Regions from separate parts of the Halanaerobium saccharolyticum subsp. saccharolyticum DSM 6643 genome, predicted to be linked through region 3. Evidence: riboswitches for the same ligand, from Rfam matches in the RefSeq annotation. Region 3 holds a riboswitch; each other region holds the start of a gene.
The links. Region 3 has a riboswitch for cyclic di-GMP ahead of HSACCH_RS13965 (hypothetical protein). Riboswitches for the same ligand answer to the same signal wherever they lie in the genome.

Region 1 (8,232 bases), 370 kb from region 3:
TATAACATCCAAAGTTTTACCTTCTAACTTAAATTATGAAAGCGTTATCAAAGCCTGTGAGCGCTCTTTAGAAAAATTAGGTACTGATTATCTTGATCTCTACTTAATTCACTGGCCAAACCCTGCAATTTCTTTAAGAGAAACCCTGCAGGCAATGAAATATCTTCGCGATCAAGGTCTGGTTAAGAATATTGGTGTTAGTAACTTTTCTGCTTATCAATTAAATGCTGCTTTAAAAATTACACCGGTACCAATTACAGTAAACCAAATAGAATTTCACCCATGGTTATATCAAAAAGAACTACTTGAACTCTGTAAAGAAAATGATGTAGTATTAGAAGCTGCTGCACCACTGGCAAGAACTGAAGTTTTAGAAGATAATACAATTGTTGAACTGGCAGATAAATATGATAAATCTCCGGCTCAAATTGTTCTAAAATGGGAGCTTCAAAAAGATGTTGTACCTCTGCCAAAATCGAGAAGCAAAGCCCATATAGAAGAAAACTTAGAACTTTTTAATTGGGAACTGAGTTCAGAAGATATGGCGAAAATTGATAATATTGATCAGCAAAAAAGAATATATAGGATTGATTTTGATGACGAAACCTATGGAATTAGTTCTTAAGTTAAATAGAGTACTTCAATTTAAACAGCCTCTCCCTTTCGGAGGGGCTTTAATATGGGATAAAAGAAAGGGGTAGATTGAGAATGGAAATACCTGCAAAAAGATGGTATCAGGCAGTCAAAGAGCGAAATTCAAGACGGCAGTTTAATTCTAAAATTATTGAAAAACGAAAAATTAAAAAATTGAACAATCTAATCGAAGTGTTAAACAATGATATTGAAGGATTGAGAATTATTTTGATTCAAAAAGAAGTGGAAGAGATATTTACTGGAATAATTGGAAGTTACGGTAAAATTACTGGAGCACCAGCTTATCTGGCTTTTGTAGGCCGAGAAGATATTTCTAATATGGAAGAAAAAATCGGTTATGGAGGAGAAGCAGTTATATTAGAGGCCACCGCTTTAGAGCTCGGAAGTTGCTGGGTTTCTGGTACCTTTAAATCAGATAAAGTACTGGCTGATTTAAATTTAAATCAAAAAGAAAAACTCTATGCTATTTCTCCTATTGGTTATCCGGAAGCTAAGCCAACTATTTCAGAAAGAGTTTTAAAAAAAGTTATAAAAAGTAAAAAAAGATTAGATTTAAAAAAATTAATAGTAAATAAAAATAATTTAGAAAAAATACCTGAGTGGATGATTACTGCTCTTGAAACAGCAAGATTAGCTCCATCAGCACTGAATCGCCAGCCCTGGCGTTTTAAAATTGAAGGAAATTCTATAATTATTCAGCTGGACAATAAAGAAAAAAATGAGGAGCGCTCAAAAAATATTGACTGCGGAATTGCTATGCTGCACCTGGAAATTGGTGCCATGAAAGCTGGATTTACTGGTAAGTGGCAGTATCTTAAAGGAGACAAAGTTGCCATATTTTCATTAGACTAAATGAGCATAGTCATCTTTATAATTTTCAGAAAAAATCTTAAAAAAAGAAGGGTTTGCACCTCTTCTATTGAATAAAAATAATAAGGACACATCAGTCGTCTGACAAACAAAAATTTTAAGGAGGAATTAAATTTATGTTTAAAAAGTCCAAAAAATTAATGTTAGTAGCTTCATTGTTCTTAGTTTTTGCTTTGATATTTACTGCAGCTGCCCAGGCTGAAGTTAAAAATGTAATTTTATTGATAGGTGATGGTCTGGGAATTGGCCAGATTGATATGACACGCTATCTTGCTGGGGATAAAGACCATGAACTTGAATTAATGAAACTACCTGAAACTGGTATTATGATGACCAGTTCTACTGAGGGAGTTACAGATTCAGCTGCAGCCGGTACTGCAATGGCAACAGGCCATAAGGTATATAATGGTGCAATTGCTATGAATAAAAATGGTGCTGAACTGGATTCTGTATTAGACTTTGCTCAGGTTAGAAACAAAGCTACAGGTGTAATCAGTACAAATACTGTAACTGATGCAACTCCAGCTGCCTTTATTGCCTCAGTTGAAGATAGAGGTATGGGTGGAGAAATTGCCAAGCAGGCTATTAATAATGGTGTAGATGTAATGCTTGGTGGTGGCCGTGAAGACTTTATGGAAGAAGAAGCTGGCGAAAATTTAATCGCTAAAGCTAAAGAAAACGGTTATCAGTATGTATCTGATAAAACTCAATTAGAAAAAGTTATTGCCATGGATGGAAAGCTTCTTGGTTTATTTAATGATTCATATATGAACTATGTTAATGATCGTGATGATGTTGGTTCTAATGAACCTTCAATGGAAGCAATGACTAAAAAGGCTCTAGAAGTACTTTCTGAAGATGAAGATGGATTTTTCTTAATGGCAGAAGGTGCCAGAATTGACCATGCATCTCATGCAGCAGATATCCCTGGCGTTGTAGCTGAAACTCTTGATTTTGATGCCAGTGTAAGAGCAGCAATGGATTTTGCTGAGGAAAATGGAGATACTTTAGTTATTGTAACAGCTGACCATGAAACTCTTGGTTTTTCAGTATCTGAACCAATTAATAAAGAAGCTTTAATGAACATTGATGTTTCTCCAGAATATATGGCTGCACAGATGACAGCTAAAGAAAATGGGAATGGATTTACTGTAGAGAGTGTTAAGTCAGTATTTGAAGAATATGCAAATATTTCTTTATCCGATACAGAAGTTGCCAGTTTCAATGAGAAAGTTGTAGATGAAGAAGGTAATCTCAAGTATACCTATCTTGTAGGATGGGAGATCGGCTCTGTTATTGCTCAAGAGTATCAGGCAGGAGTTCTAAGTTCTCGCATTAGAGCTAATTCCTCTACTGGTGGACACACACTTAACTCAGTACCAGTCTTTGCTTATGGTGAAGGAGCAGAAGCATTTAATGGAATGATGCAGAATACTGAATTCTCAGATCTGCTATTTGATTCAATGCGTCCATAAGTAAATAACTGAGAGAAGAATAAATAATTAAAATTGAATAAAATTAATATAAATGGTGGTAGGTCATAATAGGCTTACCGCCATTTTTTAATGTCTAGAAAATCAAAACCTAACATTTTGTAATTTTCAATTCACCTTTTTAAATATTTACCAAAAATTACTTGATTTTAATTTTCAAGCTGATATAATTAAATCAAATAAGAATTAACCTGACAGAAAAGGGCAACTCAATCCGAAAGGATAGAGGCGCAAAGTTTTCAGACCTAATGTTTTCAAACAATGGTTGTGAAACTACCTGGCAAGGGGCAAGCTTGACCTGTCATTTAATATATGACAGGATTTTTATTTTTCAGCCCTCTTTTAAAGGGTAAAACTGCTTTGAGGCAGTGACACAAAGCTAAGGATCTCAACTTGAGATAGCCGGCTGCTAAAAGGAGGAAATAATGAAATTTAACTTGAGAAGTACAGGGTTAAGGATTTTTGTCTTTTTACTCTTAATTTTTAGTGTTTTTTCGACAACTAATTTTGTTGAAGCTGCTGCTGATAATGAGGATCAACTTAGGCGTGAAGCTAGAGTTTTAGTAAGAGCAAAGATTCCTATATTTCAACGTCTTGAAATTATTGAAGAACCCAATATAAATTATTCATATTTAATGAGTAATTATAATGGCAGCAAAGAAATTGTAATTGAAGAAGCTTTAAAACTAAATATTTTAAGTAATACAAAATGGCATTTGCGTTTGAATAATAAAAATTTGAATTCTAAAATAATGATTAGGAAAAGTAATCAAAGTGATTATGAATGGCAGAATTTAAATTCTACTACAGCAAAATTTAGCGGTAAAAATGGTGTGCAGCAAATAACTTTTGATTTGAAATTTATTTTAGATCAAAGTTCTAGAACTGCAATTGAAAACTTAGCTTTGGATTTAAGACATAGTCTTGTTCCAGAATTATATTAAATTTAAATAATAAAAAAAGAGCTGATTAATTTCAGCTCTTCTTATTTTTAAGTTTATCTAACAGGCTGCCGACTCTTTTTTCGGCGGCTTTTTTTTCGTCTTCGTTTAATTCAAAATTCATTTCTAAGATACTCCCTTCTGCAGTCCCTTTTGGCAGTTTAGCTAGGGGCAAATAGAATTCTTCTTTTTCATCAGGGCGAATTAAAAGCCTTGCCTTATCATTTTCAATTTTATCAACTGTTACTTTCATAAAACCATCCTTTCATATTTTTATGTGTTTTAAGTACAATACCTTTTCAGTACCGGGTATAAGTTAAAAAGTTTCACTCAACAGTAATTTTATCATGCCAATGGTCAAATTTGCCATCATCAATTCCATCAACATTTTTAATTTCTTCAAGTTTTTCAAAGGGACCATTTTCACTTCGATACTCAATAATTTTATTAGCAGTAGCAGGCCCTATTCCCCAGAGTATATCTAAAGTTGAAGCATCTGCAGCATTAATATTAATTAACTCTTTTTTTACTTTTTTTGAATAATTTTGCTTTTGACTAATATTTTTGTCAGACATTATGTTATTAGCAATTTTATCTATTTTAACAGTATAATTTTTGCCATCAGCAGTAATTACAACATTTCCATTCAAATCATTTCTATATACCTGAGCCCCTTGATTTTGATAAAGTTTAATAACCGTTGCTGCTGGATGTCCATAATGATTTTCTCCAACCTGGATTACAGCTATTTTAGGCTTTAAAACCTTGACCCAACTTGCTAAGCTGGAAGTATCACTCCCATGGTGAGGAACCTTTATAATATCTGCTTTTAAATTAGGATTTTCAGCTAATAATTCTGTTTCAACTTCTTTTTCGATATCTCCGGTAAATAAAAAATTTTGCTGACCATACTTTAGTACAAAAACCAGCGAAGAATTGTTTAAATCATAATTATCAAGTTTTTGGTCTGGATGTAAAAAGATAATTTCACTTTTGCCAATTCTAAATTTATCTCCCTGCCTGGGAGTATCAAAGGCAATGTTTTCTTGATCAATTTTAATTAAATAATTTTCATAAGTCATAGAACTGTGAATTTTACCACTATCCCATATTTGTCCGATTTCAAAGTTGTTAATAATATCAACTAATCCTCCTATATGATCTGCATGAGGATGAGTACTAATTATGTAATCTAACTTTTTAATATTTTGGTCTTTTAAATAATTAATAATTCCAGCTGCAATTTCATCAGCGCGATCACCACCGTCTACCAAAATATTTTTCCCACCAGCTTCTTCAATTAGAATTGAATCTCCCTGGCCAACATCAATGAAATGTATTTTTAAGTTTTGAGCAGTTGTATTGAAAGAAAAAAATATCAAAATTGCTGCAATTAAAATTAAAAATATGATTTTCTTTTTATTCATAATTCCTTTTTTCACCTTCTTTGATAAATTTATATTTTTAATTAGCTTAAATTATAACTTCTCGATTATAACTGATAATCCTTTTTGTGGATTGGAAAACTTTAACTTTATAATATATACTTGATATAAAGAACTTTAAGCAGGAAATCGTATTTTTTTAGAGAATTTAATAATTTAGAAGCAACTTATTTGTTTAATGATTTAAAGTAACTAAATTGAGGTGAATTCAATGTCTAAAAATTTAGAAATAACAATTTTAGCAGAAAATAATGTTGAAAAGAGGGATTTGTTGGCTGAACATGGTCTTTCCCTTTATTTTAAATATAATGGCAAAGAATATTTATTTGATACCGGTCAGGGTAAAGTGCTTTTTGGTAATGCTAAAAAATTAGGTATTGATTTAAAAGAAATTGACACTATATTTTTAAGTCATGGGCATGATGATCATACAGGTGGTTTAAAAGAATTATTAAAATTAAAACCTGAGCTTAGAATTTTTGCTCACAGTGAAGTTTTCATGGGGAAATATAAAAAAACCGAAAAAGAACTTGAATTTATTGGTACAGCTCTTCAAAAAAGTGAGTTAAAAAATTTTGAGGCTGCTGAAAATAATTCAATGGCGGCTCCAGGAATTTATAATACAGGAGTTATTCAGGCTGATCCTAAAAATTATACAAATCCCAGATACGTAGTTAAAGAAAATGACAAAGAAAAGATTGATCTTTTTAATGATGATACTTCTCTATATTTAGAAAGCGAAAGTGGTCTTGTTATTTTGTTAGGCTGCAGTCACAAAGGAGTTAAAAATATTATTGATCAAATAATAGCTGAAGTAGGAGATAAAAAAATTAGAGCAATTATTGGTGGTATGCATTTAAAAAGAGCCGGCAGCGATAAGATTGAAGACCTGATAAAATATTTTTCTCAAATTGATTTTGAGCTTTTGGTACCCATACACTGCACCGGTCGTGAAGCTGCCGTCAAATTCAAACAGGCATTTGGGGAAAGAGTTAAACTTGGATCAGTTGGCGATAAATTCAAATTTTAACTTTGGAGGCAGGATAATGGAATTTAAACAGATAAAAAACAACAAAGTTTATGAGCAGATTATTGCTCAAATAAGAGAGTTGATTTATGAAGGAGAGTTAAAAAAAGGAGATAAGCTTCCTTCAGAGAGGCAGTTGAAAGAAGAGTTGGGTGTTAGTAGAGCTTCAATTAGAGAAGCTTTTAGTGCTTTAGAAATGATTGGTTTAATTGAGAGTAGGCCAGGAGAAGGCACATTTATTAGAGATTCCTTTGATGAAGAAGTTTTTAATCCTCTATCTTTAATACTACTTTTAAATGATAATGTAGCATCTGAACTGCTTGAAATGCGAAGAGTTTTAGAAATTGATTGTGTTAAATTAGCAGCAAAAAGAGCAAGTGATTCTCAAATAAAAGAAATGAAGCGATATATTGATGATCTGCTAGCAAGTTCAGGTTATGAAGACAAAAGCATTAATGCAGATAAGATGTTTCATTATACAATAGCCAGATCAAGTGGCAATAAAGTACTTCTCTTTTTTATGCGCTCAATTTCGGAAGCTATGGATTTTCATATTAAAAATACAAGAACAAAGCTGGTTTCAACAGAAAAAACAATGCAGGACTTTGCTCTTCAGCACCAGCAAATTTTTAAGGGGATTAAAGATCATGCTCCGGAAAAGGCAGCAGCAGCAATGAAAGCGCATCTTGATTATGTTGAAAAATTGATTAATAAAGAAATACATCAAGAAAAATAAAACACAGTCGGCATCTATTGAAACATCGTGAACCTCTCAATCTAAATTAAATATTTAAAAAAGTAGAATCTGCCTTAATTGGCAGGTTTTTTTATTTGAAACTGCCAAGAAAACTCCATCCAAGCTATGCATTGGGTGGAGATGAATTGGCTATTTACTTTGATTTTCAATATATTTTTTGATTATCTCAATAGTAGCACCACCCGTAGATACAATACAGTAGCTCCTAGACCACAAAGCAGACTTCCAATAATATTTTTTCAAATATTGTTCATATTGCTTTTTGATAAGTCTTGAAGATACAGTTTTTAATGTATTGACTAACTTAAATAATTGTTATTTAAGTCTCTATTCATAAAAATTAAAACTCCATTTTTTCTTTTACATACAAACATATGTATGGTATAATTATAGTAGAATGGAGGTGAAAAATCAATGCGGTTATCATTTAAATTTAAGCCTAAATTAAACCATAAGCAGTTAGTGATAATTATGAAATTAGCCTGGCATTGCTCTAAATTATATAATACAGTTAATTATAAAGTAAAAAATAATAAAGAGCAAAAACCTGTCTATACTCAATTAGAAAAACAGTTTAAAAATAACTGGCATAATGAATACCTTCATTCTCATAACAGACAGCAGGCATTAAAACAGTTAGCTCAGGACTGGAAAAGTTTTTTTGCTTCTCTCAAAGATTATAATAAGAATCCTCAAAAATATAAAGGGCAGCCAGGACCACCAAATTTTAAACATCTAAACAGCAACCCCTGCGAAATAATATTTACCAACTTAGCTATTAGAATTAGAGATGATAAATTGCTTTTGTCCTTATCTAAAAAGATACAATCTAAATATAATGTGAAGGCCCTTAATTTTGAGCTGCCTGAAGCAGTTCAAAGCATTGTAGATTTAGATGCTGTTCAGCAGATAAAGATCAAGCAGGATCACATCTCTAAAAAATGGTATCTTTTAATTATCTACAAAGTTAAAGAAGCAAAAGAAAGTAAGAAATCCAACATGATGGCAGTAGATTTGGGGCTTGATAATTTAGCTACCTTAACAT
Region 2 (8,232 bases), on a different contig from region 3:
ATTGGCAAAAGACATTGTATCTGAGCCAACTTCCCGTTGATGCACAATACATTTTTTATGTGAGTGCAGATATTCAATTGGATCCTCTAAAGTTATAATGTGAGCCTGTTTGTTTTGATTAACCACATCTATCATTGCAGCCAGAGTAGTCGATTTACCACTACCAGTCGGTCCTGTACATAAAACAAGTCCATTTCTCTGCATTGAAAGTCTTTTTAAAACATCTGGTAAACCTAATCCATCTATAGTTGGAATCTCACTTGGTATTATTCTTAAAGCTATAGATGTTGAGCCACGCTGATGATAAGCATTAACACGAAAACGGCAATAACCAGGTATACTGTAAGAAAAATCAACCTCACCATCTCTAACAAAAATTTTCCACTGCTCATCATTCATTAATTTTTTGGCGATATTATTTATTTCATCCATTTCTAGCGGAGCTGAAAATTCTTCCCGTACTTGAAGATCTCCATTATAGCGAATAATAGGTTTTTTCTTAACTGTTAAATGTAGATCAGAAATAGCCGGATTATCTGATATTTCCTTCATCAATTCTATAACTTCCACAGGCAAAACCTCCATTCTAAATTAAATTTTAGTGAATAACACTTACCAGTTCATTATAGCTGGTAATCCCCTGACGAAGTTTTTCCTTACCATCCTCAAGTAATCCTTTCATACCATTTTCTCTAGCATAACGCTTAAGTTCAGGTTCGTTGACTCCTTCTGTAATCATTTCTTCTAACTTAGTATCTATCTCTAAAATTTCGTGAATAGCAATTCTACCTTTATAACCATCAGTACAGCTTTCGCATTTTTCTTGAGAAGGGCGGTAAAGCTGATCCACATTATTATTTAAAAACTGTTTAACCTCTGGGCCAGGTTGATAACCTTCTTTACAGTTAGGACAGAGTCTTCTAACAAGACGCTGGGCAATCACCCCAATAACTGTTGAAGCCACTAAATAGCCCGGAATTCCCATATCCATCAATCTAGTTACAGCACTAACTGCATCATTTGTGTGCAAAGTACTTAAAACCAGGTGGCCTGTTAAAGCAGCTCTAATTGCAATTTCTGCAGTTTCTTCATCTCTGATCTCACCAACCATTACTATATCCGGATCCTGTCTTAAAATAGATCTTAGGGTATTAGCAAAGGTTAGGCCAACTTTTTTATTAGCATGGACCTGATTCAGACCATTTAACTGATATTCCACCGGATCCTCAATTGTTACAATATTTTTGGTCGGTGAATTAATTTCATTTAAAGCCGCAAATAAGGTTGTAGATTTACCACTACCTGTTGGTCCGGTAGCTAATAAAATTCCATAAGGTTTTTTAATCAATCTATTAAACCTTTCCTTATTTTCTGCACTAAAACCTAACTTTTCTATATTTAAGAGGCTGTCATCCCTGTTTAAAAGTCTGATAACCACCTTTTCTCCATAAATTGTAGGTAGAGTCGAGACCCGCATATCTATCTGCATTCCCTTAAAGTTCATCTGAATTCTTCCATCTTGAGGAATTCTGCGTTTAGTAATATCTAAGTCAGCAATAATTTTTAAACGAGAAATTAAAGCAGCCTGCGAATGTTTGGGAATTGTAAGTTCCTCATGCAGGACTCCATCAACTCTGTAACGGACTCTAACACTACCTCTAAGCGGCTCAATGTGAATATCACTTGCCTTCGTGTGAATAGCCTGAGTTATAATCAAGTTGGTTAAGCGAACAATTGGTGCATCTTCTACCATCTGTCTTAACTGATCAAGCTCTGGCTCTTCATTCATTCCATATTGATCAAGACTATCAAAGATATCAGATGTATCAGTATCGATTAATGAATAAACCTGGTTAATTGCATTTATAATCTCCGAATGAGTTGCAATTGCTACTTCTATTTTCATACCGGAATTAACCTCTATATTTTCAATTGCTACTAAATCTGTTGGATCTTCCATTGCTACTTTTAAAAGATCATCTTCTATTTCATAAGGGACTGCATTATGACGTCTAGCTAAATTTTCAGAAACATATTGAGAAAGGTGAGCATTTAATAAATAATTATTCAAATTAACCCTTGGAATACCCAGCTGATATTCTAAAACATCTATCAATTCTTCCTCAGATACATAACCTAATTTCTCTAATACTTCACCCAATCTCTGATCCATATCTTCCTGCTCAGATATTGCAGCTTCTAACTCATTTTGAGTTATATAACCAAACTCAATTAGTAAATCACCAATTTTCTTTTTACTTTTAGCTCCCATAATTTACTCCTCAATTAGTTTAATTATTTTTCTATCTATAAATTTTATATTATAATGTCGAAATATCTAGAATTACCTTGCTTAATTAATAAAGTTCTATATAGCTAATATTATTCCTGCAAAATTTTAATCAAATTTTAATTTTATTTTAAAATTAAAGCTTTTTAGCAAAAAATTGCCATTAAAAAGTTCACTATGGCAATTTTTACCTGAGGTAAACATAACTATCATAGGAAATCCCTTAGACTTATGTTTTTGCGTCACAGCCTTTAAACTGCTTTGCTATTATATATTTAACTTAAAGTATCCTCATTCTAATTTAATTATAAAATTATTAATTTAAAAAGTATATTACCCAAAAGAGTAATTCTTACTTAATTATTTATTCTTCCTCTGCTTCAAGTTCTTTTTGTTCTATAATCTCCACTGCTTCTTCAGCTATCTGATACCATTTTTTCTTGGGCGGCATTTCTTTTGTCCAGAGTTTAAATGATGCCTCTGCCTGATATATTAAAGTTGGCAGTCCATTACCAATCTGAGCTCCTCTTTTTTCTGCTTCTTTTAAAATTTCTGTTTTCAAAGGATTATAAACTAAATCAATTACTAACTGATCTTCATGCAAATATTCAGGATTGATAACAACTTTATTCTTAATATTATTACTATACATCCCAACCGGAGTTGTATCAACTACCAAATCAGCTGCTTTTAGAACTTCTGCATATTCCTGCTCTTCCAAACTGCAGAAATCAAAGTTTTGCTCAGAATTCTCTTCTCTAAAAAGTTTTGCCAATTCTTCCGCATTTTCTACTGTCCGGTTAATTATAGTAATATCTGCCAAAGAAAGCTGAATTAAAGCTGCAATAACTGCTCTAGCTGCTCCACCAGCTCCAATCACAACTGCTCTTTTATCTTTAACATTAATTCCTGATTCTTCAAGCTGACGCTGAAATCCAATCACATCAGTATTATAGCCGGTAAGTCTGCCCCTTCGATTTAAGACAGTATTAACTGCACCTGAAGCCCTAGCTAAAGAAGAAAAACCATTTAAATAAGGTATAATACTTTCTTTATAAGGAATAGTCACATTCCAGCCAGAAAAACCAATCATTTTTAAGGAATCAATATATTCTTCTAAGTTTTTTTCTTTAGTTTCTAACATTAAATATACTGCATTAAGCCCTAAATCTCTAAACCCATTATTATGCAGGGATGGAGAAATTGAATGGCTTAAAGTTTTACCTAATAAACCATATAACTTTGTTTCACTATCGGGTATAAAAATACTCATCTTCTGCCTCCTAAGATCTTATAAAATAGATTCTTATTAACTTATAAAGCTAAAACACGCCGGAATTAAGCTACCAGCGTGTCTGTTATGTATTATTTCAGACCACTGGAATATTTAACTCCAGTTATATTTAAAATAAAGTTTGAAGCCTTTCTCCCAGTGATTCGAAGTCAATTATAATAATTTTTCTTTTTTTGATTGTAATCATACCTTCATCTATAAACTTATTGATTAGTTTAGTTACTGTAACTCGGGAGGATCCAATTAAGTTGGCAATCTCCTGATGAGTTAAAACTAAGTCAATAACTGTACCACCTTCAATTTCGCGACCAAAATCTTCTGCAAGTCTAGATAAAAGGCTTGCTAATCTGCCAGCTGCATCTTGAAATACTAGTTCTCTAACCTGACTTGTTAAAAGTCTAGTTTTTTTAGATAGAGCCTCAATAATTTTGATAGCTAATGAGGGCTTTTCAATAATCTTTTTTTCCATTTCATTCCAGGGAATAATCAATAAACGAGCATCATCCATAACCTCTGCTGTTAGAGGGTGTGGATCTTCGTCAAATAGAGATAGCTCACCAAAAATATCACCTTCCTGCAGAATAGTCAAGACTTTTTCCTTGCCTTCAGCAGAAAGCATTGAAAGCTTTACCTTACCGTTAATTAAAAAGTATAGTTTTTTTACACTATCATTTTCAAAAAAGATAACCTCATCTTTTTCGTAAAGTTTAGCATAAGAATTTTCGCATAATAATTCTAGTTCGTCCGGATCCAGATTCTGAAATACAATTAAATCTTTTAAACACTGTTTTGGTTCTTCCATAGCTCAACCTACCTCTCTTTACGTCTATATTAATAATATTCTCTATAGACGAATAAATTCCTTTTTTTGAATTAATTTCTTTGTTTGCAATCTTTGCAATACCCATAAAATCTTAATTTATGTTCTGTAATCTGAAAGTCATACTTTTCTTCAAGCTCTGATTCAAAATAATCAATATCCTGATCACTAAATTCTACTAATTTACCACAACTTTTACAAATTAAGTGGTGATGATGAGCTTCTTCTAAATATAATTCATATTTGCGAGAATCATCATTAAAGTCTAAAACATGAACAATATCTAAATTCTGCATTAACTCTAAAGTCCTATAAATTGTTGCCATTCCGATATCTCTATCTTTTTTCTTAACCGCTGCAAAAAGCTCTTCAGCTGTAAAATGCCAGTTCTTATTTTCTAGAATGGTTTCTAAGATAATTTCCCGCTGTTTGGTTAATTTATAATTATTTTCTGCTAATTTTCTTTTAAACTTATCTTTTAATTTTTCCATTAATAACACCTCTTTTTAGATGACTATCTCTATTCTATCATAAATCTTGGAAGAAATTAATAAGTTTTTTGAATTTTTCCGCTTAAATATCCATTTTTTACTTAGAAAAATAACATTTGACTATTGACTATGGGTCTAAATAATTATATAATGTAATAAATAGAAATATTTTGTCGAAATTTGCTAAGAAAGGAGAATTAACATGAAATCTACTGGTATCGTCCGCAAAATTGATGATTTGGGTAGAATGGTAATTCCAATTGAACTCAGAAAAACTATGAATATCAACAAAAAAGATCCTATGGAAATTTTTGTTGACGAAGAAAAAATTATTCTAAAAAAATATGAGCCCGCATGCATATTCTGTGGTAGTGCAGATGACACTATAGAATATAAAGGTAGGACTATCTGTGGTGAATGTATGGATAATATGAAAGAATTAGAAAAACAAAAATAAATTTTTACCTTAATAACAAAAATTGGATATCAATCTCTTAAAAAATAGCACCTGTTAAGGTGCTATTCTTTTATTTATAATTATATTTTTCAGTTTATCTTAAAAATACATGTCCACCAATTCTAGTTACAAAATTTCTCTGAGATATCCAGGCTGTATTTGTAGCAATATCTGGATTATAGAAAAATATTGAACCCATTGTTGGATCATAACCTAATAAAGAAGCTCTTGCTGCCTGTAGTTCTTCTTCTCCAGGATAATAGTTGGCCTGTCCATCCATTAAACTACTAAACTGTCCCTTCTGCAAAATAACGTCTCTAATCGTATTTGGAAAGCGATTACTTTTGATTCTATTTAAAATAACCGAACCAACAGCAACCTTACCTTTAAAGTCTTCGCCTCTAGCCTCTCCATGAATAATTCTAGCAAGTAATATTATTTCATCTCTTGAGATATTGTAACTTAATTCTGCTTTTAATTCAGGCATTAGATCAAAAGAACTTTGACCAAAAACACCATCTACTTTAAGATCATTTTCACTTTGGAATCTCTTAACGGCTTCAACTGTTCCACCACCATATATTCCATCTATGTTTCCACTGTAGTAATTTAATTGCTTTAATTTCTGCTGTAATACCGCTACATCTATTCCCTCGTCGCCTCTCTGCAAAGTCCTGCTACCAAATTCATCTAAGTCAAGAGCCTCTGCTTCTTTGAGATTGACAAAAGACACCATTATCAGGAGTAAAACCACCGAGATCAAGAACTTGTTTCTACTCAGCATTATAAACTACCTCCCTGTTGTAAACTGATAGTAAAATGTATAATATAATCTTCCTCCTTTAATTTTCTTCAAACTAAACAATACTTGCTTATAAGCTTATTAGTATTTATCTATAATTATCAACTTAATAATAAACAATTAATTGCAGCTTGTCAAATGTTCCTATTTTACAATTTAGAAACATTTGTTTTCAAAATTTAAAATACCCATCAATGCCGGGCTTTAGAGGAGGATTTTAGATAATCAGCATTTGAAACTATTCTTCAGAAATTAATTCAACTTTAATGTTTTGGCCTAAATCAGCCATTACCTCTTTAACTTCATTTTTAGTTCCTTCAGTTACATCAATCCAAATTTGACCCGGAGCATCATGATCAACATTTACTTTCCCGATTCCCTCATAGGCTTTGATTATCATATCTATATAGTTAATTTCTTTAGGATCAACTTCGTATCTTATTTTTAAAGTATCCTTCATCCTTAATTCTCCTTTTGCCGGCGCAGTAATGAACCGCTTGGAATTTCATTTTCTAGTGGAACTCTAATCAGCTGTTTGGGGTGTGGTGCTGCTTCAATTTCAGTTCCCTCTTCATCCAACAGATAATCAGCTCTGCTGGTAAATGTCTTCTGACCGGGAACTACAAATTCCAGCTCATCTCCTTTAAATATCTTGTTTCTAACCTCAATCACTACTTCTTTGGCAGCAGCATCATAATCTTTAACTACTCCCATAAAATCATAACTTCTTAAATAGGAAGAACTTTGATAGCGCTGCCCTTCAGAACCAGGTTCGCCATAATAGAAGCCCTTAGTATAATCTCGATGACTAATTTTTCTGAGTTCCGCTAAAAGTTCAGAGTCCGCCTCATAATTTTCTGGGTCTTGATAATATTGATCAATTAGCTGTCGGTAAGTATTAATTACAGTTGCAGCATAATGAACACTTTTCATTCTACCTTCAACTTTTAAACTACTTAAACCAATTTCAATTAACTCTGGTATTTCTTCTGCCAGATTTAAATCTCTGGAGTTCATGATAAAAGTACCCTGGTCATTTTCTTCGATTGGATAATATTCGCCCGGTCTCTGTTCTTCTACTAAATGATATTTCCAGCGGCAGGACTGAGCACAATCGCCTTTGTTTGCGTCCCGACCAACAAAGTAATTACTAAGCAAACAGCGGCCAGAATAAGAAATACACATTGCTCCGTGAACAAAATATTCTAGTTCCACCTGACCTTCAGTTTTGGCAGCGATTTCTTTGATTTCAGCTCGACTTAGCTCGCGGGCTAATATTATTCTTTCGGCACCCTGTTCAGCCCAGAAAAGCGCAGAAGCCCAGTTAACGTTATTTGCCTGGGTGCTGATATGAATCTCCATCTCAGGCATCTCCTTTTTAACAAAGGCAAAAACACCAGGATCAGAAATTATCAGTGCATCTAAGTTAAGTTCCTTAATTTTTTCTATATACTCTGGAAGTTGAGCCAGTTCCTTATTATGTGGAATCATATTTAAGGTCATATATACCTTTTTATGACGCTGATGGGCAAATTCTATGCCCTCCTGCAGTTCTGCAACACTAAAGTTATCGGCTCCAGCTCTTAAACCAAAGTTTAAACCTCCACAATATACAGCATCAGCACCAAATAAAATGGCAGTTTTAAGTTTTTCTAGACTTCCTGCCGGTGCCAGTAATTCGATTTTATTCATTTATATCTTTCCTCCTGCTAATAGCCATCCCATCACCTGCAGTTACAATTGTTGAATCAAGCTCAGGGTGGTTCATAATTAGTTTTAAATATTTTTTTAAATTGTTGACCATTGTTCTGATTTTAGGTCTCTGTTCTTTTTTTTCTAAAACTTTACCTTCATATAAGACATTATCTGCTATTAAAAGCCCACCCGGCGCTAAAAGATCCATTATATATTCAAAAAGATAAAAATACTGCCCTTTGGCAGCATCAAGAAAAATTAAGTCATAGTCACTTTTTAAATACATTAAAACATCAAAGGCATCGCCAACTTTTAAATCTATTTTAGACTGATAATTATATTTAATAAAATTATCTTTTGCTTTAAAAGCTCGCTTCGAATCT
Region 3 (8,232 bases):
TTTTGTTTTTGCGAAAAATTCAAATCTTCAGTAAGGCTAATTTTTTCTTCTTCGACAGCTGCTAATGATGAAAAATTTCTGTAAAGCTTTAAAAAACTCTGATAATAATCTGCTGCTGGAGCTAATTTATTTAGGGTTTCTTTAATTTTATCTGAAGCTTTTAAAGTATATTCTAATTGAGATTTTTTATTTTGATACTCGTCTTTAATCTTTTTGTATTCAGTAGATTTTTCTGCCATTTTATAATAAGCATCTAATCTAATTTCAAGATTTTCTCCTTTTTTAAAATCATTCAAAAAATCTTCAATATCATTAATTAAATGGTTTAACTCTTGTTGTTTATCAGAAAAATCAGCAGCCATTTTTTTTAATTTAGTTAACAGTTCTAAATCTTTAAATAAATACTCTGCTTGCTTAATTAATTGATCAGTTTGTTCAATTTTTATAGTTTTAATATTGAATTTTCGATTACAATATACATCTGCTTTTTTAATTAAGTTATATATTTTTTCTAAATCAGTAATTATTTCCTCTTTAAGTTTATCGTTTTCTTTGTCATCTGTTTTTAATTTATTATATCTTCTTTTTTTATCTTTTATTTCTAAAAAATAAGATTTCAGATAATTAAAATTTTGATCTTCATCAGTATTTTTAATTTTTAATGATTGAGCAATGTTTGTTAATTTTTTTTCAGTTAGCTTTAAACTATTTTTTTTCTCACTTAATTTTTTCTTTAAAGAATTCAGGTTATTTTCCTTTTGAATTAAATTATTTTTAAGGTTATCTGCTCTTTCTTTTTCTAATTTAGAACTCTTATAATTAGAATTATAATATATAAAAGCAGTTAAAGCTATAACTAGAGAAAAATACTTAATTTGACTGTAGTTGATAAAGATAGATGATGTTAGTATAATCATTGATAAAACCAAAATAGAATAAGTTTTTTTCAAGATAGAAGCTGGTTGCTTATAATTAATATCAGTCAGCTCTGTTTCAGTTTTTTCAATATCGAGCTCTAATCTATCAATTTCAGCTGTGATACTCTTAATTTTAGATTTCAGTTCATCATTTTTTCTTAAATTATTATTTAAAGTTTCCTGATTTAATAAATCTAAATTAATCTCATCTAAGTTTGTTAAAGGGTTTTCCCAGTTAGAATTTAAATTATTACACTCTAAAATTAAAGCTTGATATTCAGTATTTATTTTATTATTTTGAGTACTAAAATTTTTAATTTTTTCATTTAATAAATCAACTTTTTGGTGATAATTATTAATTTCAATATTTTTTGATCTTATGAAATTCAAAAAGTCTGCTAAGGTATCACTCTTAATTGATTTAATTAACTCATTTTTAGAAGTCTGCAGTTCATCTTTCTTTAAATCAAGTCTTTGTTTATAATCAGATATTTTATCCAAATTTATAAAATTAATATTATTATTTTTTACTGTTGACTGTTCTAATTTTAGTTTTAAATTCTCTACTTTATTAAGAGTAGAATAATTGTTTTTTAAGAGATCCAAAATAAAAATTTTATCTTCAAGTTGGCCAATATTATTTTTTAGTTTTTTTGATTTTTCTTCAGCTTTTTTTAACTCTTCTCTTTTTTTATTAAATTCTTTTATTTCTAAAAGTGCTTGATCTCTTATTTCCTCTGCTTCTTTAATCTCATTATAATATGGTTTAAATGAAGCAACAGAAGGATCTCCCAAAATCCCTCCAATATTTTTAGCAGAATTAAAATATTTATCTGCAAGTTCGGGTACTTTAACCAATTCTGAAAGCCCTGCCCCCATTAGAACAGAATAAAGACGTTTTTCTTTCTTTTTCCCATCTGCAATTTTAGATAATTTTTGAAGTTCATTTAAACTAATTGTAAATAACTGCTGATAACTAAGCTGATCTAAATGATTGAAAAGTTCAGCAGATTCAATTTTATTTTCATCTTGGTCAATAACCTCAGGTGCAGCATAACCATTTAAAAATAATTTATAATCTTTATTTTCTCTTTCAATTTCAGTTTCAATATAATATTGATTGCTTGCTGGCGGAATAGAATTATTTTGAGGTAAACCATAGGGCAGATGACGCAATAATTTTAAAAAAGTACTTTTACCTGCTCTATTTTTACCACCAATAACTACTAGATTTTTTGAAATATCATTGAGATTCTGATTATTAAATATTCCAAAATCACGAATATATATATTTTTGTAAAACATTTAATCTCCGCCTTCTATTAATTCAGATATAATAATTTTTTCAACTTCTTCTAAAATATTTTTCTGCAGCTTTGAATCAGCATAAAATCTGTAGTTTGACCTGTCTTCTGCATTTTCATCTCCCTGCCAGATTTGACCCCATTCGGCAAGTAATTCCTGGTTCAGCTCATTATCAGTTAAAAGATCATTAATCAATTGATTAATATTTTGGTAAAGTTGACTGCTTTTTTTAAGTTCTTCTAAATTTTTTAATGGTTTAGCTGTTCTTAATATTAGAGAGTGAAGCCAAAGTGATGGACTTTCCCGGCTAAATTTGATCCTCATATCTTCCAGTAGAGTTTCTTCTAATTCTTCTCTGTTATCAGCTACATATTGATGGACAGGAGTTCTGCCCACAATATTTAAACGTATTACAGCTGCTTTAATTTTATATTTTCTTGATTTGTTATTAATCTTAATATTATTAAATTGTTTTTCTAATTTCTCATTTATCAATTGCTGTAATTTTGTAATATTATCTAATTCATTTTCTCTTTCTAGATCTACTACGATCTCTTTAAAAATAATAGGTGATAGGGGAACAAAATTTTCTTTTATTTTCAAATTAGAATCTACTTCTACTAATATGGCTCCTTTGCTGCCCTGTTCACTAATATTATGAGACTGTAAAGCACCTGGAAAATTAATAGAAGGGTCTTGGCTGAGCTTTTGATATTGATGTAGATGTCCCAGAGCCCAATAATGAATTTCATTTTTAGTTAATAATTCACTTTTATTAACTGGTACATAACGGTTATTATCCTTATTTAAGGCTGTATGTAGTAAGGCAATATTAAAAACAGATTTATCCGGCGCAGTATAATAATTATACATTGTTCTATTTTCAAATTTCTGCCTGTAAGACTGACCAATTATTCTAGCAGCCAGTTTATTATCTTTTTTATATTTTATAGTTTCGACTTTTTCACTAGAAAAATAATGTACATTTTCAGGTAGCTCAAAAACTTCATTTTCTATTCCCGCTGGATCATGATTACCAGATATAATATAAATTTTTATTTCATTTTCATTAAGGTACTGACACTGTTTTAAAAAGAATCGACTAGACTTAATTGATCTAGCTTCTCTATCATAAAGATCGCCAGCAATTAAAATAAAGTCAATTTCCTCTGCCACAGCTAATTCAACCAAGTTTTTAAAAGCCTGCTCAGTCGCGTTGATGAAAATATCTTTTACTTTACTATTTTTGGAACTATTACAGCTGAGCTTTTTACCTAAATGTACGTCTGCTGTATGAATAAATTTAATTGATTTTGACATTATAGCCTCCAAATTTAGCTGTAATCTCTTTCAGTTCTATTTTCCCATTTTACAAAAAACCAACTAAAAACAAAAATTTCTATTGTGAATTTAATAAATACAGCAAAATGTTCTATTAAGCTACTTTTAGTATAAATTAAACCTTCAATAGAACCCGGTATAGGTGCAACTGAACCAATTAGAGAAAATCCCCAGATTAAAAAAAATAGTTTTAACCATGCATAATCACTTTTAATAATTACATTATAAAAAGGATATAAAATAAATGCAAAAAAAGCACCTCTAAAAATCTGCCAAAATGATGCCATTCTGAAAATAGTCGACTTTGGAGATCGAAAATCAAAATAATCTCCTATATTAATAAAAACAGCATAATAATTTTGGAAATTTTTAAAGATAACACCAATAAAAATATAAATTAGTACATGAACAAGAATAAAACGAATTGTAAAATAGATAAATCTTTTAGATGGTTTTAACATTTCATTCCCCTTTTTCGTTAAATTTTATACTTGTTATTAATATTTCTATATAAAAGAATTAAATCCTGTAATTTATTTTAAATATAAATAAAGATTGACAGTTTAAAATATTAGGAATATAATTAATTATAGGAGAAAGTTTAAAAGCAAAACATTTAATAAAATGTTACGCAAAGCTATGGACCCACTAATTGGGCTGCCAGGCTGCCAGATCTCCTCTTTAAAAGTCTAGACTTTATTAAAGGGAGGGGTATCTTATGAAAAAGTTGAATATTTTGTTGGCAGTTTTTTTGGTCTTGGTAATGGTTTTTAGTGTTTCTCTTTCTGTCTTAGCATTAGCTGTTGATCCCGAACCTGGTCCTGAACCCGGTCCTGGTCCTGAGCCTGGTCCTGGTCCTGAACCTGAGCCTGATCCACCTACAAAAGGTAATAATGGTTTTGGTAATGGAGACCAAGATGCACCTGGAAATTCTGGAGGTCATAATAACGCAGAAAATGCTAATCCTCAAAGAGAATATCCTGGTAAATCGCAGCATTAAAAACAATAATTAAATTTCATAAAATAACCTGCAGTAATTACTGCAGGTTTTTCTTTTGAAAATATAATAAATATATTCCACTTTAAATTTTATTTTATTCTTTTTTTTCAAAACTTTCCCCGAAAATTAATTCTTCAGCTACATCACCAATAAAAGGTAATTTAAAAACTTCACCACTATAAGCTTTATACATCAGCAGCAACCAGAGAATTGTTCCAACAAATGTTATCAAAGAAGAAATCATAATTCCGATCACTGGAATTACTAAAATTAAAGAAGAGGCTATAAACAATGAAAAAAAGGTGATCAAGGACTGCATTGCATGAAAACGAACATGATTGTTTTCCTTTTCTATAAATAAAAAAATCAAACCCGTTACCCAGATACCTGCATAAGCTATAATAGACTCAACATTTTCATCCAGACCGAGACTGGTTTTTTTATGATACATAATTTTGAGATAATTATCTAATTAAGATAATATCTCTTCCCCCTTTCTCTCTAGTATTTATTTTTTTGAATTTTGTTTAACTTCTTCTAATATTATTTTAACATAATAAAATGATTTTAAAAAGCACTAACCATAATTAAAAAAAGGAAAACCCGCCTGTATTCTGATAAAGATAGTAGAATACAAGCGGGCTTTTTAATTAAATTATTATATTTATTTATTAAATTGTATATATTTTTACATTTTTATAGTTCTATAGTTTTAGTTATTCTAAAGTTTTAGCTATTCTAATTCTAAAATGAGCTCTCCAGATTCAAGTTGTTGCCCTGCTTTAGAATGAATAGCTGCCACAATACCATCAGCAGGCGCAGTTATATTGGTTTCCATTTTCATAGCCTCCATAATAACTAAACTCTGATTTTCCTTAACCTCTTCCCCTTCTTCTACTAATATTTCTACTATATTTCCGGGAAGACTGGCCCCTATTTCCATTTCATTTTTAGGATCAGCCATCTGTTTAATTGCAGAATCAGCTTTAGCTGTACTTGCTTCATCATAAATTTTGATTTCTCTTCTAAAACCATTAACTTCAAAAGCAAGTCTACGATAACCCTGGTCATCAACTTTTCCAATTTCTAGAAGTTTAACAACAAGAGTTTTACCTTCTTCAACTTTGATTTCACTAGTTTCTCCTTCACGCAGAGCATGGAAATAAACATCACTACCCATATGACTTAAATCACCATATTCTTCAAGATAATCTAAATAATCCTGATAAACTTTAGGATATAGTGCATATGCTAAAAGATCTTTTTGAGTTGGCTTAAAATCATAGTTTTCTTTTAGTTCAGCCTCTGCAGCTTCAAAATCATATTCTCCAAGTAGAGTACCCGGCCTAACTGTTATTGGGTCTTCACCTTTAAGAACAATCTGCTGAATATCTTCTGGGAAACCTCCAGGAGGCTGACCAAGCATTCCCTTAAAGTAAGCTTCTACAGAATCTGGAAAGGCCATATTTTTGGCTTTTTCACAGATATTATCAGGTGTTAGATCATTTTTAACCATAAAGATTGCCATATCTCCTACCATTTTAGAAGAAGGTGTAACCTTAGGTATATCACCTAACATAAAATTGACTTTACGGAACATTTCTTTAAATTCTTTAAAACGGTGACCTAAACCAACACTTTCTACCTGTGGTTTCAGATTAGAATATTGACCTCCAGGTATTTCATATTTATATATTTCTGCAGTACCAGACTTTAATTCTGATTCAAACTGAGAATATACTGGTCTTACAGCACCCCAATAATTAGATATTTTTTGAATATCTTCAATATGCATCTCAGGATCACGATAGGTATTAGTTAAAGCCGCTACTATTGAGTTCATTGGAGGTTGACTTGTTAAACCTGCCATTGTATTAAAGGCAGTATCCACAATATCTACTCCTGCTTCAGCAGCCATTAAAAGTGTTGCCCCACCATTGCCACTAGTATCATGTGTGTGTAAATGGATTGGAATAGAAATTTCAGCTTTTAAAGCTTTAATTAATTCATAAGCAGCATAAGGTTTTAAAAGACCTGCCATATCTTTAATTCCCAAGATATGAGCACCCATTTCTTCTATACCTTTAGCTAATTCCAAATAATAATCTAAATCATATTTTTCTCTTTTATCATCTAGTATATCTCCAGTATAACACATTGAAACTTCTGCAATTTTACCCTGTTTAACTACCTCGTCTACAGAAATTTCCATACCAGGCAGCCAGTTTAAAGAATCAAAAATTCTAAAAACATCAATTCCTGCCTCTGCAGATTCTGCTACTAGATTTCGGATTACATTATCCGGATAGTTTTTATATCCCACACCATTTGATCCTCTTAACAGCATCTGAAATAAAATATTTGGTATTCTTTCTCTTAACCTCTCAATTCTTTCCCAGGGAGATTCTTTAAGAAATCTGTAAGAAACATCAAAGGTTGCTCCTCCCCACATTTCAAGTGAGAATAAGTTTTTAGCTAAATGAGAAGTAGCTTCTGCAATTTTCTCCATATCAACTGTTCTCATTCGAGTTGCCATTAGAGACTGATGAGCATCCCTGTATGTTGTATCAGTTATAAGAATTTCCTCTTTATTTTTAATCCACTCTACAACAGCTTCTGGACCACCCTCGTCTAATATTTGTTTTGTACCTTCTAGACCATCTATTTTCTCAAAATCAGGTACTTTAGGTACATCAAAGTCAGGTTTATGACCTCTAGTTTCATTAACAATTTTTTCTCCTAAATAGCTTAAGATCTTCTGTTCTTGATCAGAACCCGGTTTAATATCAAGTAATTCAGGGTTATTAGCAATAAATCCGGTATCACATATTCCTTTTTTAAAGTCTTCGTGGTTTAAAACATTGATTAAAAATGAGGCATTAGTTTTTACACCGCGTACTTTCATTTCTTCAACTGAACGCATTGCTTTACGAATTGCGTCTGGGAAAGTTCTAGACCAGGATATTGTTTTAACCAATAAACTATCGTAATATGGATTAATTACAGCTCCAGTGTATCCATTACCTCCATCAAGTCTTATTCCATAACCTGAACCTGTACGATAATGATCCAAACGTCCTGTATCAGGAATAAAGTTATTAGCAGGATCTTCAGTTGTAACTCTGCACTGAATAGAATATCCATTTACCTTAATAGACTCCTGAGAAGGTATATTAATCTCTTCAGAATCCAATTTGTATCCTTCAGCAACTAAAACCTGACTTTGTACAATATCAATTCCAGTTACCATTTCACTAACAGTATGTTCTACCTGAATTCTTGGATTAACTTCAATAAAATAATGATTATTATATTTATCCACTAAAAATTCTACCGTACCAGCATTTTTATAACCAGCGCCTTCACATAACTTTAAAGCATCCTGTAAAATTTCTTGGCGTTTTTCATCACTTAAGGCAACAGCAGGTGTGAATTCAACAATTTTTTGATGACGCCTCTGAATAGAACAATCCCTTTCAAAAAGATGGACAAGATTACCATGCTCATCTCCAAGAATCTGAACTTCTATATGTTTTGGGTTTTCAAGATATCTTTCAACAAAAATATCATCAACACCAAAAGCTTTACGGGCCTCTTCTCTAGCATCTCTGAACTGAGAAATCAATTCATCGTCAGATCGAACTATCCTCATACCTCTACCGCCACCAC
Region 4 (8,232 bases), on a different contig from region 3:
TGCTGATTTAGAAGCTAGAGGGGTTTATTTAGATAAAGATGTTATTGATTTATTAATTGAGTTTAGAGAAGCAGCTAAAGATAATGATGTTGAACTCAGATTATATAGACCAACTCAAATAGCTGATGGAATTTCAATGACTGTTATCATAGATGGTGGATTTAGAGAAGTTACAAATCTTTTTGAGGATTTTGGAGAATGGAATTACTGGTTTGAATTTACATCTTTGGATATCCAGAGAAATTCAGCCGATGGGGTAACTATCAATATGGGTGTTATTTATCATGATCAACTTATTACTTTGGAAGGAGTTGAGACTGATGTTTAAAAATAACAGATATATTTTATTAGCATCTATCTTACTTCTACTTATTTTCTCATTTAATGTAATAGCACAGGAAGATGCGGAAGAAAATGAGGAAAGAATATTTAGAAATCCATTTGTAGAATATGTAGACCCAGCTGAAGCTGCAGCAAACAATGCAGCTCAGGGTAGTATAGCTAATAATGAAACTGGACAGAGAACAGAGCCAGTAATTACTTTTGAAGATATAAAAATGGGTATACCCTTTAGATTAGCTGGAATTATAACAAGTGGTAATGATAGAATAGCAGTGGTTAATTCTGGAGATGGAGTAGAATTTATTAGAGGCAGATATGAGAAAAATAATTATATAATATCAGCAATTAGTCAGGATAGTATAACTGTTAAAAACCGAGGTTTTACTTTTCAGCTGAGGATTGGAGGGGAAATTAATGAGAGATAATAAAAAGATAACTGCATTAATCTTAATTTTAGTTTTTATTTTATCCGCTACAGCAGCAGTAGGAGCACAGGGAAGAATTAATGATATGAATTTTAAAAATGCTGATTTAACAGATGTTTTACGTGCAATTGCTGAGGTGGCAAATGTTAACTTAATTACTGATAGTAATGTTAGTGGAACAATTACAATTCATTTAAAAGATATTAGTTTTAATAAGGCTTTAGATTTAATTACCCAGACCAGGTCATTAACCTATAAGTGGGATGAGAACACGGTTGTTGTTGCTTCCCCTGATAGAATAGAAGAGATATATTCTAATATGGTGACTGAGTTTGTAGAAGTTAAATCTAATGATCTGGACAATATATCAGTAATAGTTAAGGATATTTTCCCTGACACTCAAATTACAGCTGATTCTGTCAGAAGACAGTTTATATTAAAGGGAGAAGAAGAAAGAGTAGTCGAAATTAGAGAAATGATTGAGAGACTAGATACATCAGCCGTTGCTCAGAAAAAAACTGCAGGAGAATATATTACTTCTGGTGATGGAATTTCAACATCTGAAGATGGAGAAATTTATACAGAGAGTTATAAATTATTCAATGCTGAATTAGCAGATTTAAGAAATAAGTTACTTGATATTAATTCGGATCTTTCAATTAGATCTAATCCGTTGACAAATAATTTAATTATAAGTGGTAATAAAGTGGATGTAGAAAATGCAATCTCAATGGCTAAAACATATGATGAAAGTTTGGAGCCGGAGACTCGAAATATACGAGTTGATTATGTCGATACAGAACAAATAAATGAAATAGTTGGTAAGTTTTATCCAAATGTAAAACTACATGTAAATGCTAAACGTAAAGAAATTATTATAAATGGTGCCCGAAATAAATTAGATGGGGTAGAAGAATTAATTAAAGAAATTAATAAACCTCAATATCAGGTAGTTATTGAAACTAGAGTAGAGGAAATATCATCTAACTTTAATAGACAATTTGGGATAGAAAATTTGAGTGATTTTTCAAGTATTGAGTTTATAAAAGACTTGGATGGTGATATTACTGAATTAGATTATGACTGGCCACAATTTTTTAAAGCTTTAGATGAAAGTGAGGATTCTGAAACTTTAGCTAATCCCCGTTTGATGACTTTAAATGGAGAAACTGCTTCTATGGATATTCTTGATGAAGAACCTTATGTAACTGACATTGAAAGAAATGATGATGGCATATTGCAGTATTCATATGATTATGTAGAAGCAGGAGTTATTTTAGAATTCACTCCTTGGATAACAGAAAATGATGAAATTGAACTTCAGATTATTCCTGAAGTAAGTAGCTTCCAGATTTTTGACCCTCAAGAACAAAAACCACCATCTAAAAAATCTAGAAGAGTTGAAACAAGATTAAGACTTAAAGATGGAGAAACAATAGTTATTGGAGGTTTAATCCAGACAACTAATGATGGAGTAATAACCAAGATCCCTTTATTAGGAGATATTCCAATACTAGGTGAATTATTTAAAACAAGAAATAAAAATGAAAATGTTAATGAACTAGTTATCTTTGTAACTCCAAGAATTATAAAATATGATCAAACTGTAGAACAAGAGAATCACTTAATTGATAAAGCTTTGGATAACACAACAAAGGTTGTAGATAGAAATCCAAAGGGAAAAGAGATAGAAGAAATGAATGAAGATCAAGATAGTGATAAAGCACTTCAAGAATATTTAGAAGAAAGAGATAAACGAAGAGAAGAAATTTTGAATTCTCTTAAAGATAATAAATCTCAGGAGCAAAAGGAATTTCAAGAATTAACTCCTGAAGAATTAGAGGCATTAATCAATAACAATTAAATATTGTAGTGGAGTAACTTCTAAAGTTTGAAATATCATTAATAAAAAGTAAATATGGGTCTTTAAGAGAGATTCATGTTTACTTTTTTTATTTATTTTTTCAAAACTACAAAAATTTTAATTATTGTTAAAGCGTTTATTGTAAAAATAAAAAATTAAGTATACAATTAATAAAACAACTAATAAAATATTTTAACGGCAAGATAATTGAAAAATTATTACGCAAAGACTTGAATCTACGGAATTTATCTATGATTGTCAAGTTTGCCTCAGGTTTATGCCACAGTGAATTTGCTGTGGATTATTTTGTTTATGATTAATTTTAAGTCTAAAGTTTATTTAAATTTTTTGGTAATATGATTTTAAGCTTAAAATTAAGTATAAGTTGAATAAAATTATAATTAGATATAAACAAGGAGGCAAATAAATGTTTAAAAAAAATGAAGATGGTGCAGCTTTAGTTTTAGTGCTTTTGCTATTATTAGTGGGAACTGTATTAGTTACAGCATTAGCTACAACTGCAAGGAATCATATAAATATAGCTGTTCACGAAGAGGGTATGTCTAAAGCTTTTTATAATGCTGATTCTGGAGTGGAATTTGTAAGGGCAAATATAGATGATATAGTTTCCGATGGAATTAAAGAAATTGATAGTGAGGACTTAGATTTAGGCTCAAAAGATATTAAATTTGAAATAGATATTAAAGATGATGGAGATGATTATGAAGTTACTTCTAAAGGTATATATGATTTAAATTCCGATAGAGAATATATTCAGAAAATTAAATTTGATATTAGTTTTGGTTTACTTGGTAACTTGAAAAATTTTAATATAAAAAAAGAAGATAATAAAGAGGAAGAAGAACACTATAAAGATGCAGGAGGAAATTTAGAAGATCATATAAGTTTTAATGAATGGCCAAGTGAAACTTTTTTGAGTTTAGCAAAAATGTTTTTAGATCAAAAATTTTTTAATGAGGATGATTTTGATAATAGTGGTTTTAATCATGTTTTTGAGAATAATGATTTTAATTTGAGTGATACTATGGATGAAAATAATACTATTGATTCTCAAAATATTTTAATTAGAAATGGTAATTTAATAATGAAGTCTGGTGGTGGCAATAAAAAAGCCCCAGAAGTTATTAAAAATTCTATTATTGTTGTAGAAGGTGAATTCGATATTAATACAAAATTAGAAATTGATAATTCAGTTATTTTTATTAAAGATAATTTATCACATAATGGAGCTTCAAGATCTGATGATTGGGATAATACTTTAGTTTTTATATACTCTGAAAACTCAAACAAGCATGATTATTATCTTGATTTCAGAGGAACTGGTGGGTTTTATGTAAATTCAGATGATTTACCTAATGATTTTGTTTATTCTCCTGAACCAAAAATTAAAAATTGGAGTCAATTATAGAGATGAGGGATTACATTATGGAACTAATAAAACAAGAAGAAGGTTTTACTTTATTAGAAATTGTAATTTCTTTAGGAATAATATTGATTCTGGTTATCGCTTTTTCTGGAGGTATTATTAATTCATTCAGAGTTGAATCAAGAGTAAATCAACGACTAGAAGGGATTAGAGTTACAGATTCTATTATTGAAAGTTTAAGAGCTAATAAAGATAATTGGAAAAATGAAGAAAATTGGGAAGATATAGATTCTAATCTTATTAATGATATTGAAAATATTATTAACGATGAAAATCAAAACTATTCTATTGGTCTTAATGATGACTCTAACAAGAATATTATTATTGAACGTGATCCAGAAGATGAAATTCCTGCTTCTAATTTGTTTTTATTTAAAATTAAAATAACATGGGATGATAGAACTTATACTACTGAAGTGCTTTTGGCAGGTGATGAATAAATGGATATAAAAAAAGAAAAGGGATTTACATTAGTAGAACTAATGTTAGCCCTTGCAATTGTAGGAATTGTAGTTGCTGTATCAACAGGTTTTTTAGTTGATTTATTTAATATTGTTCGACCTAGCACTAAAAGAATGAATACAAAACAAATTGCAGAAATTAGACTAACTGAAATTTCTAAATATGCCAGAAATGCTTCTAAAATTGATGAAGATGATGATAAAATTATTTTAAATGGGAAAACTATTGTAAAATATGAAAATAAAGAAATTTTAATTAATAACAGTGATGAAACATTAAAAAAACGTATTCCAAATATAAAAGGTTTTAATATTGTTAAATTGGATGAAGTTTATGAAATAATAATTGAAGTTTGCAGGGATGATGAATGCAGCAAATTTGAAACAGTTAATACAAAGATTGTTCCTAGAAATATGACTCCATAAAATAAATTGTAATAATATATTAAATTCTATATATTTCCTTAGTATAATCTGATATAATTAGATTAGAAAGTAAATAATAAAAAACTAAATATTGGTGGGTTCCTGATAGTTATAACTCTTATGTCTTTAAAAGTAAATATAGGTCTTTATTGATTTATATTTACTTTTTTGTTTATTAATCTCATTTCTAGTCAGGAGGGCTGACTTATGTTAAAAAAACCATTTAAATCAATTGGAGAAAACGGATATTTTTTGGTTACAACTTTTGTGGTTTTAGCTGTTCTTTTAGTTTTTGGCTCAGTCATTTTAAGAATAACTTTGGCTGAATATAAACAAGCTGAAAGGGATAAGAACCAGATTAAAGCTTATTATCTAGCTAGAGCGGGAGCAGATTTAACAGCTGAGGCTATGCTAGAAAAAGGTGATCTTACTCTTGGTGAAGTTGATTTTAATATAGTTAAAAATAATGATAAAGTTTCAAATATTAAAGTGGAATCTTCAACGTCTGGTTTCAAAATTAACTCTACATCAGAAGTAAATTCAGTTTCAGAAAAGGTTATTCTTAATATAGATAAAATCAGTATCTTTGATTTGGCTGTATATATGAAAATTGGTGGTAAACTAGAAACATTTGGATCAATTATTGGAGATGTAGGTACTGGAGGTACTAATGAAGATCTCATAATAGAAGAGGCTGATGTTGATGGAAATATTGCTTATGAAGTTGAAAAAACTTTGCCTGATGTTGACGAATTTGGTTTTCCTGATGAACCAATAAATTATAATGATGCTATTGTATTTGATACAAATAAAATTTATACTTCTTCTGACTTGAATTCTGATGGTATTATAGCAGTTAAAAATATTGACATTCAAAATGAAACATTAGAGTTTTCAGTTGAAAATGAAGATATTCATGTTTATGTTGAAAACGAAGTTAAATTAGGTAATGATTCTGAAATAAAGATTAACAGCACTGGTACTGGAAGATTAATTATTCATACTAATTATTTTAAATCAGAAGAAAATGCGATTATTAGTCCGGAACTTGAAAATTCATCTTATGACCCAAGTAAATTTTATATAATGGAAAAAAATAATGCAGAAGCATTATCGAGTGAACTCCCTATAGATAAAGATGAAATAGAATATAAAATAGAAACATCATCCGCATTTTATGGATATATTTATGCTCCAAATTTAGATATTCAATTTGAAACACAGGGATTATCAGAGGGTGCAATAATTTCAAATACATTAAAACTAGAAAATGGAGGTACTGAAATAAAGTATAGCCCAATAGATTCTCCAAATGATAATTTTTCTATTTATGCAAGAGGAAAATGGGAGTAAAATAAGAGGGGTGATTATATTGTTTGAAAAAGGATTTACTTTGATTGAGGTTATTATATCAATACTCATTATTGGGATTATAGCTGCTGCTATTTTTCCTCTGTTTTATCAAGGGGTAAGAACAGTTTTTAGTTTTACGGATAAAACTAATGCAATAAATGAGGCCAGAGCAAGTCTGATTAATGATCTCAGGGGTGCAGGAACATCAACCACACCAATTACTATTAAATTCATAGAAAATGATGTAAACAACACAGAATTAGCTTCAATAGTTCTAAATGAGTATTCAATAACTAAAAATTATTCATTTACAGGTATAGGTGAAGGGACTTTAGAAATTAATTATTATGCTTATCCCATCTCTCCTTAATAAAATTTAGTAATTTAGGATGTGATATAATTGATTTTATTAAAAAAAATAAATGATAAAGATGGATTTTCGCTTGTTGAAATTATAATTATTATTGCCTTAGGGGGAATAATATTAACAGCAGTTTTTAGTAGTTTTAGTTCTGGGATCAGAAATTTCTATTTTACTGAAGAAAAATCTGCTACCCAAAGAGAAATCAGGTTTTTAACAAGTTATATTGCAGAGAATATTAGAAATTCAACCAGGATTGAACTAGTGTCTGATTATAATGAAGCTTTAGACTCAGGAGAAGCAATAATTGGTTTTGATGGGGCAGAATTTAAATATAGAGATAATAGTGGCACTGATAGAACAGTTATTGAGTTTACTAAAACCCAAACAGTCTCATTTGAGCTCAATACTGAAAATAATAGTCCAGATTCTCTTATAATAAATATTGGTGATGTTCCACGAGAAATTATTTTAAATAATTTCTCATCAACATCTGCAAATGATACAGATCAGTATATTAAATTTAAAAAATAATTATTAACTCAAAAGCCTCAGTTTATTTAAAAAGCTGAGGTTTTCTTATAAATTAGAGAAGCTAATTCAGTTCTATTATGTACCTCTGTTTTATTAAAAATATGGCTGAGGTGTTTTTTAACTGTATTAACTGAAATAAATAAATTTTTTGCAATTTCTTCGTTAGTCTTACCTAATAAAATAAGTTTCAAAACATCTTTTTCTCTTTTGCTTAAATTAAAGTTTTCTGCTTTATGTATAATTATATTTTCTTGCTTTTTATTTCTTTGTTTTTTCAATCTATCTATTTCAAACAATTTTTTAAGATGATTACTGCTGTGTTTAGCTAAAAGATTTAAATAGATTAGATCAGCAGGGCCAAAATTTCTATCCTTGCAGGTTCTAAAAAGACTGATAGTCCCTAAAAGTCTTTTTTCGGCGTGGATATCAATTCCACAGGAATAATATAGTCTGTTTTTAGCCAGAAAATCATTAAAATATTCAGTATTAGTCCAACTATTATAATCCATTAATTGAGTGCTAATAATTGGTTCATGCTGATCAAAAGCTAAATTTCTAATGTCATCTATTTGCCAGTAATAATCATTATAGTCTTTTAATACACTATCACTAATATTAAAACAGATAGGATCACATATTAATTCTTTTTCGTTGTCAAAAAGAAAAAAATTAGCAGCATAAAATGGGATAATTTGATTAAGTTCTTTTAAAAAATAATAGGAATACTTATGTAAATCAATAATTCTACCTGTTTTATAAATAATATCTAAAATAATTTCCCATTTGATTTCTAAATTCACGTGTTTACTCCTCCTAAAAATTACACTTTTGGGTAATAACAAAATAATATAAAAAATGTTATTCTTAATATATTATTCAGGATAATCGACAAAAATCCTGCAAAAAAATAAGGGGGAGTCTTTATGCACAAAAAATTACTTGTATGTGGAATAGCATTATTTTTTATTTTTACTCTAAGCAGTGGAGTATTTGCTCAGATGGGATTAGAATCAATGATT

Region 1: another riboswitch for cyclic di-GMP. It lies ahead of HSACCH_RS11570 (hypothetical protein); the one in region 3 lies ahead of HSACCH_RS13965 (hypothetical protein).
Region 2: another riboswitch for cyclic di-GMP. It lies ahead of HSACCH_RS06530 (GspE/PulE family protein); the one in region 3 lies ahead of HSACCH_RS13965 (hypothetical protein).
Region 4: another riboswitch for cyclic di-GMP. It lies ahead of HSACCH_RS06465 (hypothetical protein); the one in region 3 lies ahead of HSACCH_RS13965 (hypothetical protein).

Annotation. Positions count from the first base shown of each region.
Region 1 covers NZ_CAUI01000023.1:304,783-313,014, reverse strand. Annotated here, with positions in the region: gene HSACCH_RS11585 (aldo/keto reductase) at 1-625, shown strand, start outside; gene HSACCH_RS11580 (nitroreductase family protein) at 709-1,506, shown strand; gene HSACCH_RS11575 (alkaline phosphatase) at 1,641-2,999, shown strand; cyclic di-GMP riboswitch class I at 3,211-3,298, shown strand; cyclic di-GMP riboswitch class I at 3,356-3,431, shown strand; gene HSACCH_RS11570 (hypothetical protein) at 3,443-3,961, shown strand; gene HSACCH_RS11565 (DUF3006 domain-containing protein) at 3,993-4,211, opposite strand; gene HSACCH_RS11560 (MBL fold metallo-hydrolase) at 4,285-5,385, opposite strand; gene HSACCH_RS11555 (MBL fold metallo-hydrolase) at 5,615-6,433, shown strand; gene HSACCH_RS11550 (FadR/GntR family transcriptional regulator) at 6,450-7,166, shown strand; partial or broken gene HSACCH_RS14325 (transposase) at 7,317-7,484, opposite strand; gene HSACCH_RS11545 (RNA-guided endonuclease InsQ/TnpB family protein) at 7,602-8,232, shown strand, end outside.
Region 2 covers NZ_CAUI01000015.1:250,611-258,842, forward strand. Annotated here, with positions in the region: gene HSACCH_RS06525 (type IV pilus twitching motility protein PilT) at 1-570, opposite strand, end outside; gene HSACCH_RS06530 (GspE/PulE family protein) at 599-2,272, opposite strand; cyclic di-GMP riboswitch class I at 2,483-2,566, opposite strand; gene HSACCH_RS06535 (shikimate dehydrogenase) at 2,655-3,563, opposite strand; gene HSACCH_RS06540 (Crp/Fnr family transcriptional regulator) at 3,694-4,386, opposite strand; gene HSACCH_RS06545 (Fur family transcriptional regulator) at 4,458-4,895, opposite strand; gene HSACCH_RS06550 (AbrB/MazE/SpoVT family DNA-binding domain-containing protein) at 5,098-5,352, shown strand; gene HSACCH_RS06555 (cell wall hydrolase) at 5,447-6,136, opposite strand; gene HSACCH_RS06560 (DUF4911 domain-containing protein) at 6,393-6,614, opposite strand; gene HSACCH_RS06565 (peptidase U32 family protein) at 6,617-7,846, opposite strand; gene HSACCH_RS06570 (O-methyltransferase) at 7,839-8,232, opposite strand, start outside.
Region 3 covers NZ_CAUI01000023.1:676,528-684,759, forward strand. Annotated here, with positions in the region: gene HSACCH_RS13270 (AAA family ATPase) at 1-2,222, opposite strand, end outside; gene HSACCH_RS13275 (metallophosphoesterase family protein) at 2,223-3,542, opposite strand; gene HSACCH_RS13280 (hypothetical protein) at 3,557-4,024, opposite strand; cyclic di-GMP riboswitch class I at 4,160-4,236, shown strand; gene HSACCH_RS13965 (hypothetical protein) at 4,282-4,563, shown strand; gene HSACCH_RS13290 (DUF4870 domain-containing protein) at 4,658-5,014, opposite strand; gene HSACCH_RS13295 (pyruvate carboxylase) at 5,297-8,232, opposite strand, start outside.
Region 4 covers NZ_CAUI01000015.1:235,340-243,571, reverse strand. Annotated here, with positions in the region: gene HSACCH_RS06480 (type IV pilus inner membrane component PilO) at 1-328, shown strand, start outside; gene HSACCH_RS06475 (hypothetical protein) at 321-767, shown strand; gene HSACCH_RS06470 (type II secretion system protein GspD) at 757-2,631, shown strand; cyclic di-GMP riboswitch class I at 2,819-2,903, shown strand; gene HSACCH_RS06465 (hypothetical protein) at 3,059-4,060, shown strand; gene HSACCH_RS06460 (type IV pilus modification PilV family protein) at 4,078-4,518, shown strand; gene HSACCH_RS06455 (type II secretion system protein) at 4,519-4,965, shown strand; gene HSACCH_RS06450 (DUF7305 domain-containing protein) at 5,173-6,318, shown strand; gene HSACCH_RS06445 (prepilin-type N-terminal cleavage/methylation domain-containing protein) at 6,338-6,688, shown strand; gene HSACCH_RS06440 (prepilin-type N-terminal cleavage/methylation domain-containing protein) at 6,719-7,213, shown strand; gene HSACCH_RS06435 (helix-turn-helix transcriptional regulator) at 7,240-8,013, opposite strand; gene HSACCH_RS06430 (hypothetical protein) at 8,137-8,232, shown strand, end outside.